Regions from separate parts of the Pseudoalteromonas sp. L1 genome, predicted to be linked through region 2. Evidence: predicted binding sites of a transcription regulator. Region 2 holds the regulator's gene; each other region holds the start of a gene.
What was found. The regulator sigma-54, encoded in region 2, starts transcription at its own class of promoters, with help from an activator protein. The targets are predictions, from matches to a motif close to GTTGGCACGNNNNTNGNNT.

Region 1 (2,274 bases), on a different contig from region 2:
TTGGCGTTGTGCTGTTGTAATGTTGTATCTCGTTCGCTTAGAAGCACATACTGTTGTTCAAGTGCACTAATGAGTGAATCAAGCTTGCGTACATCGTGTTGTAGGCTTTCAATAAACTGCTTAATGCTGTTTATGGTCATTTTTTATGAAACTCTAGTAGGGCATTGATTAATGTATCTTGGTCAAGTGACAGCTCACCATTCGCAATAGCGGCTTTTACTTTTGCTACTTTTTCAAAGTCAACATCAGGCTTTGACGCTAAGTCTTCAAAGGTATTATCGATTGTTTTACTAAGCGAACTAATTTGCTCTGCGCTTGCTTGCTTGTTTGCCGCTGTGTGAGATTTTTTACTGATATCTTGACTGCCCGAATCAATAAAGTTGTTCACTTTTGCAGCTTGCTCAACATGACTACTGCTACCTTTGTTGTTTATGTTCATTATCAATCCCCAATTAATTTTCTACTAATTTTGTAAAGCGACCCAATTTATCGATTTCTTAAATTTATTTTTAAATTTATAAAAGTGTTGCTTTTACAACCCCTTTATCAATCACTTGGCCTTCAACAATTTTACCAGAACTGAGGTTTTTTACTTTGATCATTTGGCCTTTAATCCCTTCCTCAAGTGCAATTGCTTTTACACTTGCAGTAAAGGAGCTTGTGCTGATGAGAAGTTTTATATGCTGCTCTTTATTGACTAGGTAGTTATTTTCGAGCTGTCTGCGAGTGACTAAATCGCCTTGCTTGATGTTTCTTTTAACTGTCATTCCAATCAATTCATTTGTGCTCGTTTCCATACCGTAAACGTGTTTTGCAATGTTAATGGAGTCATAGTTTAGTAACTCATTGCTTAACACTTCGCCGCGTTGTAAGTCACGTTTAGCAACGACTAAATTGAGCCACAGATCAACTTTTGCGGTGGCTCTAAATTGCCAAATGGGATCTGCACAGCTGACGGTCAGACGAATTCTACCTGCGGGAATGGAATTGGGTTTTACCCTGTTTATTGATAACTGATCACAGCTAAGCTCTTTTGCTGCAGCTGGAATGTATAACGCAATTTTTTTTTGCTGACCTTGCTTGTTTATGCTGCCTAAGTAATGAGTTATTTCGCTATTTATATACTGTTTAATCTCTTTTTGAAAATTGCTTGCTAAGACATTAGCTGAAAATAATAAGGAAATAATTCCAAAAAAGAGGAAAAAAGCACCATTCCGTATCGGAAGTATTGCTTCCGCTTTTACGTGCCTTAGATTGAATTTGTTACAGTAACTCATTGAAAAATATGTCTTATAAAATTTGGCATAAAGGTTGTTAATAGCCTTATACCGAATTCAAAATGTGCAAACGAGCATACAAGACGTAGTCAGTTGAGGCAACAATGGCATTATTTGATAAAGCGTTAGGCGTACACCCATTTGCTATGCAGTTGAGAATAGACAGAGCTGAGGTTATCGCAAGTAACCTAGCAAATGTCGATACCCCAAATTTTAAAGCAAGAGATGTGGATTACCAGCAAATTTTGGGCGATGTCGCAGCGAGTATGGAGCATAACAATGATGTAGGCTTTGCGGGAATTACTGCCAATGAGCTGATGTATCGTGTGCCGTATCAAGCATCCAGTGACGGTAATACCGTAGAGCTCAATGTCGAGCAGGCAAAATTCTCTAACAACAGTATGGATTTTCAGACCAGTATGACCTTTCTAAACATGAAAATCAGTGGCCTGCATAAAGTAATCAAAGGAAATTAATAATGTCTTTTAATTCTATTTATGACATTAGTGGCAGTGCAATGCGTGCTCAAGTCATGCGCTTAGATACCATTGCTTCTAACCTTGCTAATGCTGACACGGCGGCGTCTACCGAAGAGGGCGCGTATAAGGCGCTTAAGCCGGTTTTTTCTGCCATGTATAAAGACTCTTTTGATCAGCAAAATGTGGCAGCTGCTGTCAATACCATGGGTGTGACAGAGTCTAATCGTACTGTTGAGCAACGTTATGAGCCTAACAACCCACTTGCCAATGATGATGGCTATGTCTTTTATTCAAACGTCAATGTACTTGAAGAAATGGCAGACATGATGTCAGCAAGTCGTAGTTATCAAACATCCGTTGATGTTATGTCGCGTGTTAACAGCATGCAGCAAAGCATTCTTAAATTAGGACAGTAGCACCATGGATATCGCAAATACCACACAAAGCAATAACAATGCTGCCAATGTAAGCTCAAGTATTTCAGGGAATGTTAACTCGGCAGAAGAAATGTCGACCAT
Region 2 (2,274 bases):
AAGGTAAAATTAGCATTGATGACAACGACATCACTTTATTACCCATGCATAATCGTGCTCGATTAGGTATTGGCTATTTACCTCAAGAATCATCCATTTTTAGAAAGTTGACAGTCTACCAAAACCTGATGGCGATTCTTGAAACACGCAAAGATCTTAAAAAACAGCAACGAGAAGAAACACTCAATAACCTGCTTGATGAATTTAGTATTCAGCACATCCGAGATAGCCAAGGTATGGCGCTATCAGGAGGCGAGCGTCGCCGTGTTGAAATCGCGCGAGCATTAGCCGCAGATCCAAAATTTATTCTGCTAGATGAGCCTTTTGCTGGTGTTGATCCAATTTCAGTGTTAGATATAAAGAAAATTATAGAGCATTTGAAAAACCGTGGTATCGGTGTACTAATAACTGACCATAATGTTCGAGAAACCCTTGATGTTTGTGAAAAAGCCTACATTGTTTCTCATGGGGAGCTAATTGCATCAGGCACGCCTGAGCACGTATTAGCAGACCAAACGGTACGCGATGTCTATCTAGGCGAGCAATTCAGGTTGTAACCAATACACCACCGACTAGAGCATCTGCTAGACTTACAATAATGACAACATATTGATATTGACTCAAAGTAGTATCAATAAATGATTTAAAAGGATTGTTAGGGATACATGAGGCAATCATTACAGCTGCGCATGGGCCAGCAACTTACAATGACTCCACAACTGCAACAAGCCATTCGCTTATTGCAGCTTAGTACATTGGATCTCCAGCAAGAAATACAAGAAGCGCTTGATAGTAATCCTCTGCTTGAAGTGGAAGAAGCGGATTATAATGAAGAAGCGATCGGTAAAAACGAACAAAAATCTGACTCTGATGATTCACAAGTCGCAGCTACAGCAGAAGAAGCACCAAGTGAATACGAGCAAGAAAGCAGTGATGCACTCAATAAAGATACCGTCAGTGACGACCTAGCAATGGATGTCACGTGGGATGAGTACATGAGTGCAGCCCCTTCAACCTCGTCAGGGCCAATGCCAGAAGATGAGTCTATTTACCAAGGTGCGTCAACCGAAACTCTCCATGAATACCTGATGTGGCAACTACAGTTGACTCCATTTAGTCCGACCGACGAAGCAATTGCTGTTGCTATAGTCGAAGCTATCGATGACTCAGGTATTTTAACTGTGAGTTGTGAGGATATTGTTGAAAGCTTTAATCAAAATGATGATGAAGAAGAAATAGAACTTGATGAAGTCGAAGCGGTCTTAAAAAGAATACAGTTATTTGATCCTGTCGGCATTGGTGCTCGCAGCTTACAAGAGTGCCTATGTATACAACTTCGTCAATTCGATGCAGATACACCTTATTTGGCTGAAACTAAAATGGTTTTATCTGAGCACATCGAATTATTAGCAAGTCGCGACTATCGTACTTTGATGAAAAAGACTAAGCTTAAAGAAAACGAGCTTAAAGAAGTGATGACGCTTATCCATAGCTTGAACCCTAAGCCTGCAGATAGCATCGTACGTGAAGAGTCTGAATACGTCATACCTGATGTATCGGTAAAAAAAGTAAAAGGTCGTTGGGTGGTTGAGCTAAACCCTGACTGTATGCCAAAGATCAGAGTAAACAGCCAGTATGCGGCTATGTCACGCTCTGTAAAATCAAGCAGTGACAGCCAGTTTATTCGCTCTCATCTGCAAGAAGCTAAGTGGTTTATTAAAAGCTTAGAGAGCCGGAATGATACTTTATTAAAAGTAACGAACTGTATTGTTCAACAACAACAAGCTTTCTTTGAACACGGCCCAGAAGCGATGAAGCCGATGGTGCTAAATGATGTCGCTGAAATGGTCGAAATGCATGAATCGACGATTTCACGGGTAACAACGCAAAAATATATGCATACCCCAAGGGGTATTTTTGAGTTGAAATATTTCTTCTCAAGCCACGTCAGCACAGAAAATGGTGGCGAGTGTTCATCAACGGCAATACGCGCTTTAATCAAAAAGCTTATTGCCGCAGAAAACTCAGCGAAGCCATTGAGTGACAGTAAGATTGCAGATATATTGGCTGAGCAAGGAATTAAAGTAGCTAGACGTACAATTGCAAAATACCGAGAGTCTCTAGCAATACCGCCGTCTAATCAGCGTAAAAGCTTGATTTAGACGTTTTACATAGAAGGAAAATGCTTATGCAACTAAACCTAACTGGTCGTCATGTAGAAATCACAGATTCATTAAAAGACTATGTAAACACCAAGTTTGCGAAACTAGAAAG
Region 3 (2,274 bases), on a different contig from region 2:
AGCAGATTGCGCCCCTAGCTCAATGGTTCTAACTAGTTGCCCTGATTCATCTTCAATACGCAGCGTTAACTCATCTACCGGATTTTCTGCAACAACAGAGCCTTTAGATACACCCGTTTCGTTTAAATCCAACATATCTGACTCAAGCAACGCTTGCTTACCTACTAAAGTAGATGCTTGTAGCGCCGAGTTAGATGTCATTGAAGCCGTAAGGGATTCAAATTTACTATTAAGATTTGAAATACCTTCTGCCATAGTAAAGTTTGTCATCTGAGCAATCATTTGATCATTGTCAGCGGGCTTACTCGGGTCTTGAAACGATAACTGTTGAGTTAACAACGAGAAGAAATCTTCTTGTGTTAAAGTGTCATCTTTCTCTTCTGTTTTCGTTTGATTGTCTTGCCAACGTAAGTTATCTAAATACGTGGATGACGCACTGCTGATGTCGTTACTCATAACTTATCCTCGGTTACCGCTGCCCAAGCAACAGTGTTTTACTTAACATTTGCTTTGCTGCATCAGCAACTTGCACATTTGTTTGATAAGAGCGAGAGGCAGAAATCATATTAGCCATTTCTTCTACGACGTTAACATTTGGTTTGTAGATATAACCGTTTTCATCTGCACTTGGATGATTCGGGTTATATTCAATTTGCAGAGGCTTGTCGCTCTCTACAATACCCAGTACTTTAACGCCAACAGAAGAACCCTGAGGATTGCTTTGTGATGCTGACGCTTTTGTAAGCTCAGCGGCAAACACAGGGTGGCGCGCTCGGTAAGTCTCATTTTGACTAGAGCTAATCGTATTTGCATTTGAGATATTACTCGCCGTGGTATTTAAACGCACATTTTGTGCACTCATACCCGTACCTGAAATATCAAAAACATTATATAAACTCATGATTAAGCTCCTTGACTACCGAGGGCTTTTTTAAGGCCTTTAATTTTACTACTCATAAATTGCAGGCTTGCCTGATACTCTAATGAGTTTTGTACATACAAGTTTCGTTCCACTTGTATATCAACAGAGTTACCATCACCTGTATCTGCTTGATTTGGCGTGCGAAACATTTCTGAGTTACCAACAAAACGACTACCACCCGCAAGGTGTTTCTCGTTTGTACGTACCATAGTGTTGCCGCTTTGTTGGTTGCTTTTTGCCGCTTTTAATGCAGATGCAAAATCCACATCTTTTGCCTTGTAGCCCGGCGTATCAGCATTAGCGATATTAGTCGCTAATAACTCAGCACGTTGTGAACGGATCAACATTGCATGGGGGTGAACACCGAATGCTTTATCAAAACTGATAGCCATAACCATCTCCAAAAATTTGACTCTGCATTGGACAATGCAAAAGACAAGCCAAAAATAAAGAGCCTATCAATAAGGTTATAACTAATTGAAAATAAATAAGATATAGCAACCTAATAGTTAGGTTGCTAGAAGGGAATTATTTCTTCTGGTAGATGATACCTGGATTACAACGTACCATATCAAAGCTATCACTTAAGCCCGCCATTGACTCAGATGCGCCTAAAAATAAATAGCCTTTAGGGTTAAGTGCCTGAGCAAATTGCGCAATAATTTTTGCCTTAACCTCTGGTGAAAAGTAAATCAGTACATTGCGGCAAAAAATGATATCAAACTTGCCCATCAAGGCATAAGAATCTAATAAGTTGAGATGCCTAAAACTGACCATTTTTCTTATTGGATCAACCACCTGTGCCATACCATTGCCACTATCCTTAAAGAACTTTTGCCGCCTTTCCATAGACAAGCCTCGAGCGAGTGCAAGTGAGTCGTACTCAGCATTCTTACACATATCAAGCATGGTATTTGAAATATCAGTACCAATAATCTGCGCACCCATTTTTAAAACACCTGGCTGCTTAGATTGAAACTCGGCAACCGACATGGCTATCGAGTATGGTTCCTGACCAGAAGAACTTGCCGCAGACCAGATTTTCACTGGTCTATGCAAGTCTTTAAATTCAGGAAACAATTTAGTTTTAAGTAACTCAAAGGGGTATTGGTCACGGAACCAAAGCGTTTCGTTTGTCGTCATCGCATCAACAACTGCGGCACGTAACTGCCTCTCATGAGGACTTAGCGTTTTGCTCACTAATTGTGATAACGATTCCACACTAAAGCGAGCCATCAATGGTGCGAGGCGACTTTTAACTAAATAAAGTTTGTTATCACCTAACACAATCCCACATTGTTGCTCTAAAAAAGAGCGAAATTGATCGTATTCGCTTTGTTGTAAGTGCTTAT

Region 1: the regulator sigma-54 is predicted to act here: its motif matches at 1,299-1,317, upstream of flgB (flagellar basal body rod protein FlgB).
Region 3: the regulator sigma-54 is predicted to act here: its motif matches at 1,349-1,367, upstream of flgB (flagellar basal body rod protein FlgB).

The regions. Positions count from the first base shown of each region.
Region 1 covers NZ_JAKKCT010000003.1:544,578-546,851, reverse strand. The annotation lists gene flgN (flagellar export chaperone FlgN) at 1-140, opposite strand, end outside; gene flgM (flagellar biosynthesis anti-sigma factor FlgM) at 137-439, opposite strand; gene flgA (flagellar basal body P-ring formation chaperone FlgA) at 516-1,277, opposite strand; gene flgB (flagellar basal body rod protein FlgB) at 1,382-1,753, shown strand; gene flgC (flagellar basal body rod protein FlgC) at 1,756-2,172, shown strand; gene L3V38_RS12550 (flagellar hook capping FlgD N-terminal domain-containing protein) at 2,177-2,274, shown strand, end outside.
Region 2 covers NZ_JAKKCT010000005.1:284,449-286,722, forward strand. The annotation lists gene lptB (LPS export ABC transporter ATP-binding protein) at 1-557, shown strand, start outside; gene L3V38_RS16420 (RNA polymerase factor sigma-54) at 666-2,162, shown strand; gene hpf (ribosome hibernation promoting factor) at 2,189-2,274, shown strand, end outside.
Region 3 covers NZ_JAKKCT010000001.1:269,287-271,560, reverse strand. The annotation lists gene L3V38_RS01195 (flagellar hook assembly protein FlgD) at 1-456, opposite strand, end outside; gene flgC (flagellar basal body rod protein FlgC) at 470-901, opposite strand; gene flgB (flagellar basal body rod protein FlgB) at 904-1,314, opposite strand; gene L3V38_RS01180 (protein-glutamate O-methyltransferase CheR) at 1,451-2,274, opposite strand, start outside.